Regions from separate parts of the Desulfovibrio faecalis genome, predicted to be linked through region 2. Evidence: predicted binding sites of a transcription regulator. Region 2 holds the regulator's gene; the other holds the start of a gene.

Region 1 (6,924 bases), 470 kb from region 2:
GATGGTGATGACGGCCAGCCGGTAGTACAAATCTTCGCGGAAAGAACCCTTCTGCGAATCATCTAAAAGGGAAGCATTGGTCGCGGCAATGATGCGCGTGTCAAAAGGCACGTCTTCATCGCTGCCAAGCGGCCGGATTCGCCTGGTGGAGAGCGCCCGCAGCAGGGCCTGCTGCACCTTTGGGGCCGCATTGCCCACTTCGTCCAGCATGAGGGTACCGCCCTGCGCCGTCAGAAAAGCCCCCTTGCGCGGCGCGCGTGCCTCGGTGAATGCGCCTTTCACATGCCCGAAAAGGGTATCCATGAGCAGATTTTCGTCCAGCGCGCCGCAATTGATGGTAATGAACGGCCCTGCGGCCCGAGCACTGAGCCTGTGGATGGCCTCGGAAACCAGCTCCTTGCCTGTGCCGGTTTCGCCCACAACCAGCACATCGGCCATCACCTGCGAAGCCTTGCGAACATTGTCGCACAGGGCAAGCATGGCTGGCGATGTGCCAATAAGGCTGTTGACTGGCAGGTCTTCGGGATGCGGCAGATCTTCCACTGGCTCGCGCTGCTGCTGGGCATCATCCTCAGCGGCGCGCAGGCGGCGCGCCTCGGCGGCAAAGCGCAAGCGCTCAAGCAGGGTGTTGATGCCAGCCTTGAGTTGTTCCAGTTCTCGCGGCAGTTGGGGCATATCTATATTCTTGTCGGTCCCTTCGGCGTTGCAGCGTTCAAGCTCCGCTGTTACGGCGTTGAGCGATCTGCCCGTCTGCCGCGCCAGCCACCAAAGGCTCAGACCCAAAAGCAGCATGCCGCCAACAAAGGCCCCAACATAGATGCCCATGAGCTGTACGCCGGTGCGTGTGGTGGTAAAGCTGGAGTCCAATACCGCCAAACCGCCCAATATTATTGTTTCCTGCGAAGCAGGGCTGAAGGTTACAGGGACATAACTGACCCTCTCCACCCTCATCTGGCTGCTGCTCCACAGAGAGCTGTTTTCAGAAAGGGGAAGCTGGCCTGACTTGCCCTCCTGCACATCGGATACCATGCTCCAATAATTGATGTGCTCAGGGCCAGGCCGGAATGCGGTGTTAAATCCCGGCCTGCCAAAATCACCAAGAAAGCCTGCGCGTACTGCATCTGTGCCCAGGCTGCGCTGAGCCAGACCAGCATCCGGAGCTTCGGACTGAAAGAGCATCCAGCCATCGCGGTCAAAAAAAAGTGTACGCACGCGCCCCTCATCGCCTGATGCGGCAATGGGGGCATTGGGGCCGGAGTACGTGGACAGGATATCCCGCAGCTCCCTCAGATCCAGAGAAAGCATCAGGTAGCCGACAAACGTGCCTTCCGCATCATGAACCGGAGTGGAAAAGCGCAGCACATACAAGGTGATATTCTGGTTGCTGCCCTTAACCGGCACCATGGAGTAGGTCACTTCAACGGGCTGGGCAACGCTGACGTGCCCGGTACGGTGTTCCGAGGCAATGGAGTGGAAGGGACCGGTGGGGCTGGCAAGTGCCTGCCGCATGGGAACATTGATGATATCCCCGCCCGTGTTGACAAGCAGATAGCGGTTGTCTGGTGCCAGACCCTCAAAAGCCAGTTCCCTGTATCGCAAGCCACCGGCCTTGGCGCGGAATTTGAGCCGGTTGGCCATGTCTTTTTGATCCATGGAACCAGCGGCGAGAATAAGAAGCTGATTGCGCGTTTCGTCCAGTGCCTGCTCCAGCGCAAGGCTCATTGCCTGTGATTGAAGCTGTGCATTGCGCGCAATTGCGCGATCAAGAATGGCCTCGATGCTGCTGCCCGTGGCAGTAAAAATAATCAGCAGCACGAGCGCCAGCAGGGGCAAACCCAGCATCAGCATACGGCTTGCAAGGCTGCGATTCATAAAGAATGCCGTGAACTCCAGCGAGCTGCCTTGGGGAAGTGTTCTGTGTAAGCGCATGGTGCTCCCCTGTTTTGTGCAAAAAAGCGCAATCTTGGAGCTGAGTATAAAAAACATTCCCCCACGTGACAAGATTTTTCGCGCAAAAATAGAAAAAAAGGCGCAATTTCAGGCAATAATTATGCAATGGCACAGCCTTTGCTAATACTTTCACATTCGAGGCAACGAGGCGGTGCCTGCCCCCGACGGGAGTCATCACAACATGGGTAAGTGGTTGAAGTGGAGATGTCACATTTTGATGTGGAGGAAGTTATGAAAAGGATGCAGAGGCTCTGGACATGGCTTACAGGTTGCGCGCTGCTGGTTGCGGCATTGCCCGGCGCGGCCCTGGCTGCTGGCGGCGGCAAGGTTGCCAACGTTGTGGTGGTCGCCGATACGCGCAAGCTTGACGGCATACTGTACTGGTGGGCTGAAATGTACAATGAAAGCCACTTCTTTTTTGCCATTCTGACTATGGCCATTATCCCGGTTACAGGTTGCATACTGGGTTGGCTGGCGGATGTCGTCATGACGCACATCGGCATTGACCTCAAGCACCGCGAATTGTCCGAAAAGTAGTCGGAAGGAGGCAAGTTATGGAATGGTTGTATATTTTGATGCCCATTTCCGGCGTGTTCATTTTCTGGCCGGGCCTTGTCATTCTTGGTTTGGGCGTTGGCATTATCGGCGGCTTTTTCGGCATGGGCGGCGCCTGGATGGTTACCCCAGGTCTGAACATTCTTGGTTTCCCCATGGCCTTCGCCATTGGTACCGACGTGGCGCAGATGGCGGGTAAATCGCTTATCTCCACCATGCGGCACGGCAAGTTCGGCAACGTTGACTACGGCTTGGGCCTGACCATGCTGGTTGGTACCATCGTGGGCGTGGAAGTTGGCGCGCAGATGGTCATGTGGCTGGAACGCCTTGGTTCCGTCGACAAGGTTGTGCGCTGGTTGTACGTTGTCCTGCTTGTGCTGCTGGCATGGCTTGTATTTCACGATATCGCCGCTCGCCGCAGAAAGGAACGCGAAGCCAAGGCCCAGAACAAGGAACTTGATCACGCGGCAACTGGCGTTGACTGGGCCTCCCGCCTGCACGCCATCAAGATTCCGCCTGTGTTCCACTTCAAGCAGGCCAACATCACCTGCTCCGCATGGCTGCCCATCTTCGTCAGCTTCTTCACCGGCTGGCTGGCTGGTATCCTCGGCATCGGCGGCGGTCTTATCCGCATGCCCGCCCTGGTGTATCTTGTCGGCTGCCCCACCCATCTGGCGGTGGGTACGGACCTCTTTGAAGTCGCTATCTCCGGTCTCTACGGCACGGCTTCGTACGCATACAAGGGCCGCGTGGAACTGCTTGCCGCTCTCATCATGCTGTGCGGCGCGGCCATCGGCGCGCAGATCGGCGTTGTCGCCACCAAGTATGTAAAGGGTTACGGCATCCGCTTCGTGTTCGGCCTGGCCGTTATCGGCTGCCTCATCTCGGTTGTGTGCAAGCTGGTTGAAGCTGAATTCCCGGCATGGGGCTGGCTGCTTGGCCCGGCTGCTACGATCGACGTGCTCGGCTTCGTGTCGGCTATCTCCCTTTACATAACCGTCAAGATGGTACAGGGCGCCAAGGCGGAAATTGCCGCCAAGAAGAACCAGCCCGCGGCCAACTAGAAGGAGACCCGCCATGAAGATTCGTAACCTGATGCTTATGCTGGCGATGGCCTTCTCTGTTGCACTGCTCACCGGCTGCAACTTCGACGGAGGCGTGGAACAGGGACGCTGCGTGGCCTTTGATGCCACAGCCAAAACCCTCACCATTGTGGTGGACGTGACGCACGATCAGTTTAACCCGCACTACAGCGGCGGCACGCATACCTTCAAGCTGCCTGTGGAATCCAAAGACATGGGCCCGACCCCCAGCGTGGGTGGCCGCCTGATGATCGATCTGGTCAAGAACACCGTGCTTATCTATGACCAGAAGACCAACAGCGTGCGCGAGCTGGCCGTGCAGTTCACCGATGTGGAAAAGAACGTCGGCTCCGACCATCCCAAGGTCAAGGGCAAGACCTTCCCCATTATCGACAAGGATCAGCAGACCGTCACCGTGTACTCTGGACGCCAGAAGTCTTTGATCACCTTCAAGATTCCTGCTGAAGCTCAGGATTACCCGGCCTATGTATGGACCGCTGGCGACGAAATGCGCATTGCCTACCGCAACGCCGACAAGGCCCAGTCCATGCGTATCATGAACGTGTCCAAGACCAACATCTTCAAGAAGTAAACCCCAGGGTGCCTACCCCCACCCTGCGCGCCGGAGCGGTTCGCCCCGCTCCGGCGCACCTCGGGTGGACAAACACACTCAGGAGAGCATCAATGAACAGTTACCGTCAGACCCTCTATTCCAGCATAATCCGGGTTGCGGCCAACGCAGTCATGGTTGGCGCGATCTTTGTGGGCATGTATCAGTCGGCCCACAGTTCTGGGGCCTCGGAACTGGTGTTCTGCGCATGGTTTTTTGGCATCACGGTGCCTACGTGGGCAGGGGCCTTCTGGCTTACCAAAAAGGTGCGCCAGGTATATCCCGCCGAGTTTCAGAGCCTTGTGGAACTGCCGCGCCTCGGACAGCGGCTCGTAAGCTGGCACGTGGCCGAAACGTCCATGTGCCCCGTCATTGATCGCCGATAAACGGGAGCAGCAGCATGTCGTGTGTCATGACCATACCACAGGCGGGCAGGAAGGAACCTATGGGGGAATTCATCAAAAGCCAGGGTTGGCAGAACTGCCTCCAGACCCGTGCCCGGCAGCGTTATTGGGGCGCTCTGTGCGCCCTGTTGCTGGGTTTTGCCCTGCTGGGAATACTTGACGGCCTGCAAGGCCTTGCAAGGTCTGGCGCGGATGTGATCGAATTGCTGCCCGGCGGCAGCGTGTCCATATCCGGGCCGCTGACCATCAAAAATCCCGTCAACAGCGACCTCAAGGCGCAATTTGCCCCGGAAAATCCGGCCCTTTTTTATGATCTGGAAGGATTCTTTGCGGGCTACTGGTTTGGCAACGGCATGTGGCGAGGCAGTGTGCGCGCCGATGCCGTGGCGGAACCCGGCAGTTACGGCCTGAAGGTTTCCTTCAGGGGGGCGGCTGCCAGCACCACGCAGCACTATACTGTTGTCGTGCATGCCGATGAAACTGCCATGCGGGCTGCGTCCACCTCGTATTTGCGCCGCATTACCGGCTATAACCCCTTTGTGCTGGCTGCGGGATGCTGCGGTCTGGCCCTGCTGGGCGGGGTTGTGGTGTTCAGGCTTGGCAGCAAGTACATACGCCAGCTGACAACACTTGGCTGCGGAGAAATCGTGCGCGTGGAACAGAATGCTGACACTGCCGCGCAAGGGCAATCCGGCCACATCTGGTGCCTGCTGTACGGCCTGCGCGCGCCCGCAAAGGGAACGCCCTGCGCCGTTTATGATGCGCAAGGCATGCCCCTTGGCACCGCTCGCGCCCAAGAAGCAAAGAACGGTACGCTTGAACTGAATTTTGACTCAATCACAAGCCCGGCAGCAGAAGTCGGTGCGACCAATACCGCCGTTCGTCCTGGCTGTCTTGTCCAATTGCGGCCCCCAAGGCCGCTCTCTCCTCCGGTCACAGACAGATAAGGTCGTTCGGTCTCCTGCGGCATGCACTTGGCGCGTCACCTGTGCATGCCGCTTTTTTTTTGCCCGCCGCATTCATCCCGCCTTGCCGCTCTTGCCGCCTGCTTTGCCATAAGCTATGCTTATTGTGTTGCATATGCCCCCTGAGGGCTTAAACCAAGGCGGAATTTTCATGTCTCAACTTTGCCCCTGCGGCAGCGGCCAGTCTCTGGACCAATGCTGCGGCCCCCATATTGAAGGTGCGTCCTGGCCCCAGAACGCAGAAAGCCTCATGCGTTCGCGGTATTCGGCCTATGTGCTTGGCCGTCATCAGTGGCTTGTGGAAACCACGCATCCCGACTACCGGGAAAATGTGGACGCCGACAAACTGGCCGAGCAGACCAGGGATATCACCTGGCTGCGTCTTGATATTGCCGCGACAGAAAACGATGTTCCCGCCGGAGAACACGGCGAGCTTTTTGATGTTGTTGAATTTTATGCCTATTATGAACTGGAGGGCATCCCCCGCCAGTTGGGCGAGCGCAGCTTTTTTCAGCGCAAGGACGACAAGATTTATTATGTGGACGGCGTGGCCCTGCGGCCTGACGCTTACCGCAGGCAGGAACCCAAGGTGGGTCGTAATGATCCCTGCCCCTGCGGCAGCGGCAAAAAATACAAGAAATGCTGCGGGGCTTCCAAATCCTGATGACCACGGATGCCGAACACGCAAAAAATTCCGGCAGGGGCAAGAATGGTTCTCTGACAGCCATCCGGCAGTTTTGTCTGGAGTGTCAGGGCGCGTCTGCCAAGGCGGTTCGCGCCTGCGCTGATGAAGAGTGCCCCCTTTGGGCCTGGCGGCTTGCCACGCTGGCGGGCGAGGAATGCCCCGCCCCGGCGGAACAAGCCGCGCGACAGGCCTTGCGGGCCATTCGCAGGCAGTGCATGGGCTGTGCTGGCGACAGGGTGGAGGTGCGCGCCTGTGCGGCTCGCGATGCCTGTGCCCTGTGGCATTGCCGGTTTGGCGTGCGTCCGCAGACATACAAGGCCGTGCGGCGGCGTTTTTTTGCTCCCAAACCCTTGCGACTTTTGTAATGCGCCACCAAGAACGCGGCGCAACACCACAGGAGGTATCCATGCCTCATTTGCTCGAATGGTCGAGAGCATATGCTCATCGCCTTGACGCTGGTTCTGCTGCGGCCCTGAAGGCGCGCGCGCCGGAAGTGGCCCAGAGGCTTCAGCGCGAGCTGGCATCCGGCGAGCTGCCCTTTATTTCCATGCCCTTCCGCGCCAAGCTGGAAGTGGAAATGGCCCCGCTGATTCCCCGCATCAAGGCCTACAAGCATATGCTGGTGCTGGGCATCGGCGGCTCTGCCCTTGGGGCGCGGGCCATGCAGCAGGCC
Region 2 (6,924 bases):
CTGGCTGAAGCGCTCCTGGGGCGGGGAAGTGCAGAACGTGTCTGTTCTTGTGGCTATCGGTGTGAATACAAGCGGTTTTCGTGAAATTCTTGGTGTAGCTGAAGGCTCCCGAGAGGACAGCGAGAGCTGGCGGCAATTCCTGCGCTATTTGCGCGAGCGCGGTCTTGAGCGGGTCGACCTGATGATATCAGACAAAAGTCTTGGGTTTCTGGATGCGCTTGGAGAATTTTATCCCGATGCGAAATGGCAACGTTGCGTGGTGCACTTCTACCGTAACGTATTGCACGCAACGCCTCGCGGCAAAGCCAAGGAGGTCGCCTTGATGCTCAAGGCTATCCACGCGCAAGAAGACAAAGAAGCCGCCCGCCAGAAAGCGATTGAGGTGGTGAAAAAACTCCAGGCATTACGCCTTGATAAAGCAGCCAGGATTTTGGAATCCGGATGCGATGAAACACTTTCCTATTATGCCTTTCCCTCAACGCATTGGCGGCATATCCGGACAAATAACCCGCTTGAACGCCTGAATCGGGAAATCCGCCGACGGACACGTGTGGTAGGCAGCTTTCCGGATGGTCATGCAGCGCTCATGCTGGTATCGGCTCGCCTGCGGTATATGGCGGGTCAAAAGTGGGGAACACAACGGTACATGAATATGAAGCAAGAAGTGTTGATATAGAACCGGAGCCGTCACGCCCCTTGCAGCCGCGATATCTTTGTGGGGTATCGCTCGCAAGGCTCCGCGCCGGCTCCTCAAGACACCGCCAAAACTCACACTGACTGACAGCTACAAAATGTGCGAAAAATTCTGGACACTACCGGAAAACCCGGAAGAACCAAAGGATGAAAAGAGCACCTAACACACAAAAAAACGACTACCGGTGCAGCACAGGATTCTTAACACAGATGGGGGTGCCGCCGATAATTCGGGGGATATTTAAGAAAAAATGGTCACACGGAAATTCCGTGTGACCATTTTAAAATTGCTGGTGCGCCCGACAGGAATCGAACCTGTGGCCTACAACTTAGGAGGTTGTCGCTCTATCCAACTGAGCTACGAGCGCAATCCGGATTTTGTAGTAATTCTTTATGGTCATGTCAAGCTGGGCATGGCGCAGATGCTCTTACAGCCCAACTCCCCGGCTAGTTGCCGCCCCAAATGAGCAGTGCCAGCGCGCCCAGCGTGCCCACAAGCACGGCGTAGGCCTGACGCGTGCGCAACGACAGCACCGCCCCAAGCAGGGCCGCCACATACAGGGCCGACCACGTCACCGCCCGCAGGGCCGGTATGGCGTGATGTGCCGACAGCACCGCCAGCAGCATATAAATCAGCCCAAAGCACGCAACATACAACGCCGCCTGCCACAAGGCGCGGCACAGCCCGGCCCGCAGAATAACGCGCCCCGGCGATACTCCCCCGCTGCCGCTCCCCCACGCCACCACGGCATCCACCATCGGGTTCAGGCTGATGCGCTGGCGCTGTTCACACCAGCTCGCCGTGTAGGCCGCCATCATTGCAAGTATGAGCGGCAACAGCGCCATACCGGGCTGATCCAGCCCAAACTGTCTGCACAGGGGAAATACCAGCAGAAAGCTCAGGCTGCCATACGGCGGCACCACGCTGCCAAGCTCCAGAGCGTCAAGCCAGAGCAGTTCGATGATTATGCCAAGGGGGAGTGCCAGCGACCAGTCGCCGGTAAAAAAGCCCGCGAACAGGGCCAGACAGATGGGACGGTCTACAAGGCCAACGATGCAGGTTGAACGCGCAGCGCCAGCCAGGGCAAAAAAAAAGCGTAGGGAGCCCCAGCAGCGAATACATCAGAAAAGTTGGTCATTGGGGCCTCGAACTGTCTCTGTGGGAACGCAGCGAAAATCAAGCTGCACAAGATGATCCTGTATAACGTGCAGGTCTTCCCTGTCCTGTGCGGAAAGGGCCACATGGGGCAGCACCTGTAGCTTGTCCGGCGCGTAGTGCAGGTTGCCCATGTTCAGCACCTGCATGAGGATACCCGCGTCACAGGCGCGCCGCGCATCCTGACAATTGGCAAACAGCACAAAACAGTCATCGCCGCATGAATTGAGCGTGGCCGCCAGTTCCTTTACGCTGATGAAGTGGGTCATCACGCGCTGCGGCACTGCCAGTTCAATTATCTGCTGCCGCATTATGTCGTCTGCAAGTTCGTCGTTGGCTACCACCAGATGTCGCGCCCCTGTGTAGGGTAACCAGGCTTCGATGACCTGGCCGTGAACCAGGCGATTGTCCACGCGAAACCACATACTAGCTATCGGCTTTGTCACGGGCTTTGTTGCGCAGCATGCTGCCCGCAACCACAATACCTTTTGCCCCTGCCTCGCCAGCGATGCGGGCCACTTCTTCAAGCTCCTTGTCGCGCGAGGTAAACACCTTGAGCAGCATGGGCAGGTTCACGCCGGTAACAACCTCGACCTTGTGGGTTGCCAGCAGCGAAAGAGCAAGATTGGTGGGCGTGCCGCCAAACATATCGGTAAGAATAATGACGCCCGCGCCCTTGTCGAGCCGCTGGGTTGCGTCCGTAAGGCGGCGAACGGTTTCGGAAACCTCGTGCGCCACGTCAACACTGATGGAGCTGCAATCGCTCTGCTGCCCGAGTATGAATTCGGCGGTGCGCAGCATGGCCGAACCATAGTCGGCATGCGAAACCAGAATGATTCCAACCTGAGTCTTCTTGTTTTCGTCCGTCATGACAACCTCACGCAACAGAACGTGCCAGCTTTTTTAGCCAAGTTCAAGGTGCCGATGCTCCAGAAAAGCCGGATAATCAGCCTGCCGCAGCGCCTGTAAAATTTCTTCGGCCATTGCCACCGAGCGGTGGCGGCCGCCGGTACAGCCCACGGTCACGGTTATGCGGTAGCGGCCTTCGGCCTCCATGAGCGGCAGCATAAAAAACAGCAGATCAACCAGCTTGTCGCGGTATTCGCGGGCATGGGGCGAATTGAACACATAGTCGGCAACGGGTTTGTCCTTGCCGCTCATGGGCCGCAGCTCTTCCACAAAATAGGGATTTGCCAGAAAACGCAGGTCAAAAACCAGATCAGCCTCACGCGGCACACCATATTTGAAACCGAAAGAAATCACGTTGACCCTGATGGCCCGCAGCTTGCCCTTGTTGCCGCTCCAGCGCTTCTGAATGGCGCGCCTCAGGTCGTGGATGGAGAAACGCGAGGTGTCGATGACCAGATCAGCCATTTCACGCAGGGGGCGCAGACTGCTGCGCTCTGCCAGCAGCGCCGCCTCAAGGCCCATGCCCTCGCGCTCCAGCGGATGCGGGCGGCGGGTCGAAGCATAGCGGCGAATGAGTTCCTGATTGTTGGCCTCAAGAAAAAGCAGCATGGGGCGGATGTTTTTGCCCGCGAGCATGCTCAGGCAATCGTTGATATCTTCCACAAAATTGCTCTGGCGCAGATCCATACCCAGAGCAATACCCTTGAAGTGGCTCATGGAGGGGCGCGACATCATGTCCACCATTTCCATGACAAGGCTCACGGGCAGCCCATCGACCACAAAATGACCCATGTCTTCAAAAACCTTGAGCGCTGTGCTTTTGCCAGCGCCTGAAAGGCCCGTGACAATGCACACCTGCACATCCACGCCGGGAACGGGCGCGTCCGCATCAGGCTGTGCGGCAAGGGTGGAATCTGTGGCGGGTATCTGCGCGGAATCCTTCATGACATTCGCCTCTTCGGGGTCAGATCGCCGTTTGCAGCCGGGGTTGTACGCCACAGGCTTCTGACGGACGTTGCCAAATCCGCGCCGCGCTCAAGCCCAGGTGAGGGCCATTGCGCGGCAACCGGCAGGGGGTGCACCTGAGACGGGGGCGAGCCGTTGCCAGCCCGCCCCCTCATTATGAACGATTACAACACGGGGTCAATGAGGGCATAGCCGTTCACCTTGGTGCGGTATACCACATTGATGCGGTTGTTTTCTGCATTAAAGAACACCAGAAACTCGCTGCCGATGGAATCAAGCTGCATGAGCGCTTCATCCAGATGCAGGGGCTTGGTGGCGAGGCGGTCGGTGCCGTCAACGGGCTGCTGCACGTCGGCTTCGGCATCGAGGTTGTAGGTAAACACGTCCACATCCGTATTGCGGGCGTGCCGCCGCTGGGCCTTTACGCGGGCCACCTGGCGCTTGATCTGCGATTCAACCTTGTCTGTCACAAGGTCAATGGCGGCGTACATGTCCGAAGTCTGCTCCGTGGCGTTGATGTGCAGGCCTTCGCCCGTAACGGTCACTTCGCAGCGATGACGGAACTTGTCGACTGTCAGCACAACGACAACTTCAAGGCCAGAGGCCTTGCCAAAAAACCGTCCCAGCTTTTCCATGCGGCGACGGGCATACTTCTTCAGATGTTCGGAGGCTTCAAAGTTCTTGAAAGCAAATGAGATGTTCATAAGTTCCTCCTAAGTATTGAGCCACTCGACGGGGAATCAGAAATGCTCCTTGCGCCTTGACGAAGATGGAATATCAAGCGCCGTGCGGTATTTTGCCACCGTGCGCCGCGCAATATTGACCTTGAGACGCTCCTTGAGCATTTCGCCGATACGCTCATCGCTGAGGGGGGATCGGGTATCTTCCTCAGAGATGAATTTCTTGATCAGAGCCTTGACGCTTTCTGAGCCTACCTGGCTTCCGTCATCGAGTTCAAGGCCGCTGTTAAAGAAAAACTTCAATTCAAAGATGCCGTGGGGCGTTGCCACATACTTGTTGGTGGTAATGCGGCTCACCGTTGATTCGTGCATGCTGATGTCGTCAGCAATATCCTTGAGAATGAGCGGCGCGAGCTTGGTCACGCCGTCCTCAAAAAATGGCTGCTGGTGGCGCACAATGCTTTCCATAACCTTATAAAGCGTGCGCTGGCGCTGATACAGGCTCTTGATAAGCCATGAGGCGGAGCGGATCTTTTCTGCGCAGTAGTCCTTTTCCTTCTCAGAGCCGCCAATGTTCATCTGGCTCATGGCCGAAAGCTGCAACTGGGGCAGGCCGTCATCATTGAGCAAAATCACAAATTCGTCGCCCATCTTGTACACAAATACATCGGGGCTTACGTAGGTTGGCTCGCCGCCGCCAAAACTTGCGCCGGGCAATGGGTCAAGGCTCTGGATGATATCCAGATACTCCTTGAGCTCTTCCATATCGAGCTTGAACTTGCGCAGCAGGGGCTTGTAGCGCTTGGCCTCGAGGTCTTCGAGGTGCGATTCTACCAGCTCCACGAGGATTGGGTCGCGGGCGTAATTGAGGCTCTTGATCTGCACCATCAGGCATTCGCGCGCATCGCGCGCGGCAACGCCGATGGGATCAAAAAGCTGCACCCTCTCAAGCACGGGCAGCACGGCCTCGGGCGCGACCTGGGCCATTTCGGCCACTTCTTCAATGCTGGCTTGCAGGTACCCGGCGGAGGAGAGGTTGCCGATAATGACCTCGCCAATGGCCTTCTGCTCTTCTGTCAGCGACGAAAGGCGCAACTGCCAGAAAAGATGCCCCTCAAGGGTGGGCTTGGCCGCATATCGGGCTTCAAGAGGCGAAATTTCTTCGGCAAGTTCAAACTCGCGCGACTGCGATAGGCGGGGGGTGCTGGCAAACTCACCGAGGTAATCTTCCCAGTCGGCGTCCTTGGCCAGTTCCCTGTCGTACACTTCCTCCTTTGGGGCTTCGCGGCTTTCCTCGTGCTGCTCCTGGGAGGCATCGTCCGTAAGTGAAGATTCTTCGAGAAAGGGGTTTTCAAGCAGTTCCTGCTGCACAGTTTCCAGAAGTTCCACGCGTGAGAGTTGCAACAGCTTGATTGCCTGCTGCAATTGCGGGGTCATTACCAGTTGCTGTGACAGCTTAAGTTGCTGCCGTAGTTCCAGTGCCATGTGTGCTCTTTTGCATTAACTAGCCATAGGACTATAGACTTATCTGTTTACAAGTACTGTGCCACATCTGCAAAAATTATGCAATAGCTAACAGTTGCAAGATCAGGTTCGCGGTATCGCCAACCAGCAGCAAGGGCTGCCAGCGCCAAAAATCCAGATTTGGCGCAGCATTTGCGCCATTGAAAATAATCTGCGCACCAAAAAAGGGGAAGGCAATGCCCTCCCCTTTTTGCGCGATTTTGCGATACCCAAGCTTGGTGAAAATCAAAAAGCCTCGCTGCGTTAGAGCCGCAAATTACACCTTGGCGAACTTTTTCGCCGCTCCGATAAATTCGCGGAACAGCGGATGCGCGTTCATGGGCCGGGACTTGAATTCGGGATGGAACTGGCAGCCAAGGAACCAGGGGTGGTTCTTCAGCTCAATGATTTCCACAAGCGAATCGTCAGGGGCGGTGCCGCTGAAAACCATGCCCTTTTCGCCCAGCATTTCCTTGAAGGCATTGTTAAATTCGTAACGATGGCGGTGACGTTCATCAACCATGCCCTTCTTATAGGCCACAAAGGCCTTGGTATCGGGCTGCACCTTGCAGGGGTAGGAGCCAAGGCGCATGGTGCCGCCCTTGTCGCTGCCCGCGTCGCGTTTTTCAACGTTCTTGGTGCGGAAGTCGAACCACTCGGTCATAAGGTAGATGACCTTGTGATCAGAAAGCGGGTTGAATTCTTCCGAGTTGGCGTCATCAAGGTTTGCCACGTGGCGGGCAAATTCGATAACCGCGCACTGCATGCCAAGGCAGATGCCGAAGAAAGGAATGTTGTTTTCACGCGCATAACGGATGGCGGCAATCTTGCCTTCCACACCGCGATATCCAAAGCCGCCGGGCACAAGAATACCATGACAGCCCTTGAAGGATTCCGCACAGTTGCTTTCGTCCACATTCTCGGAATTGACGTAGCGCAGCTCCACTTCAACGCGGTTGGCAACGCCGCCGTGAATGAGGGCTTCGTGCAGGCTCTTGTAGGCTTCCTTGAGGTCAA

What was found. The regulator sigma-54, encoded in region 2, starts transcription at its own class of promoters, with help from an activator protein. The targets are predictions, from matches to a motif close to CTGGCACGGNNNNTGCTT.
Region 1: the regulator sigma-54 is predicted to act here: its motif matches at 2,056-2,073, upstream of ACUZ79_RS12550 (DVU0150 family protein).

What each region holds. Positions count from the first base shown of each region.
Region 1 is NZ_JBRBQR010000001.1:2,826,498-2,833,421, reverse strand. It holds gene ACUZ79_RS12555 (sigma 54-interacting transcriptional regulator) at 1-1,929, opposite strand, end outside; gene ACUZ79_RS12550 (DVU0150 family protein) at 2,182-2,487, shown strand; gene ACUZ79_RS12545 (sulfite exporter TauE/SafE family protein) at 2,505-3,569, shown strand; gene ACUZ79_RS12540 (DUF4881 domain-containing protein) at 3,583-4,179, shown strand; gene ACUZ79_RS12535 (hypothetical protein) at 4,272-4,583, shown strand; gene ACUZ79_RS12530 (hypothetical protein) at 4,643-5,548, shown strand; gene ACUZ79_RS12525 (YchJ family protein) at 5,718-6,230, shown strand; gene ACUZ79_RS12520 (hypothetical protein) at 6,230-6,616, shown strand; gene ACUZ79_RS12515 (glucose-6-phosphate isomerase) at 6,658-6,924, shown strand, end outside.
Region 2 is NZ_JBRBQR010000001.1:2,352,031-2,358,954, forward strand. It holds gene ACUZ79_RS10325 (IS256 family transposase) at 1-676, shown strand, start outside; tRNA gene ACUZ79_RS10330 (tRNA-Arg) at 985-1,061, opposite strand; gene ACUZ79_RS10335 (hypothetical protein) at 1,141-1,617, opposite strand; gene ACUZ79_RS10340 (PTS sugar transporter subunit IIB) at 1,816-2,274, opposite strand; gene ACUZ79_RS10345 (PTS sugar transporter subunit IIA) at 2,276-2,719, opposite strand; gene rapZ (RNase adapter RapZ) at 2,753-3,703, opposite strand; gene hpf (ribosome hibernation-promoting factor, HPF/YfiA family) at 3,889-4,428, opposite strand; gene rpoN (RNA polymerase factor sigma-54) at 4,465-5,889, opposite strand; gene ACUZ79_RS10365 (hypothetical protein) at 5,966-6,157, opposite strand; gene ACUZ79_RS10370 (CTP synthase) at 6,185-6,924, opposite strand, start outside.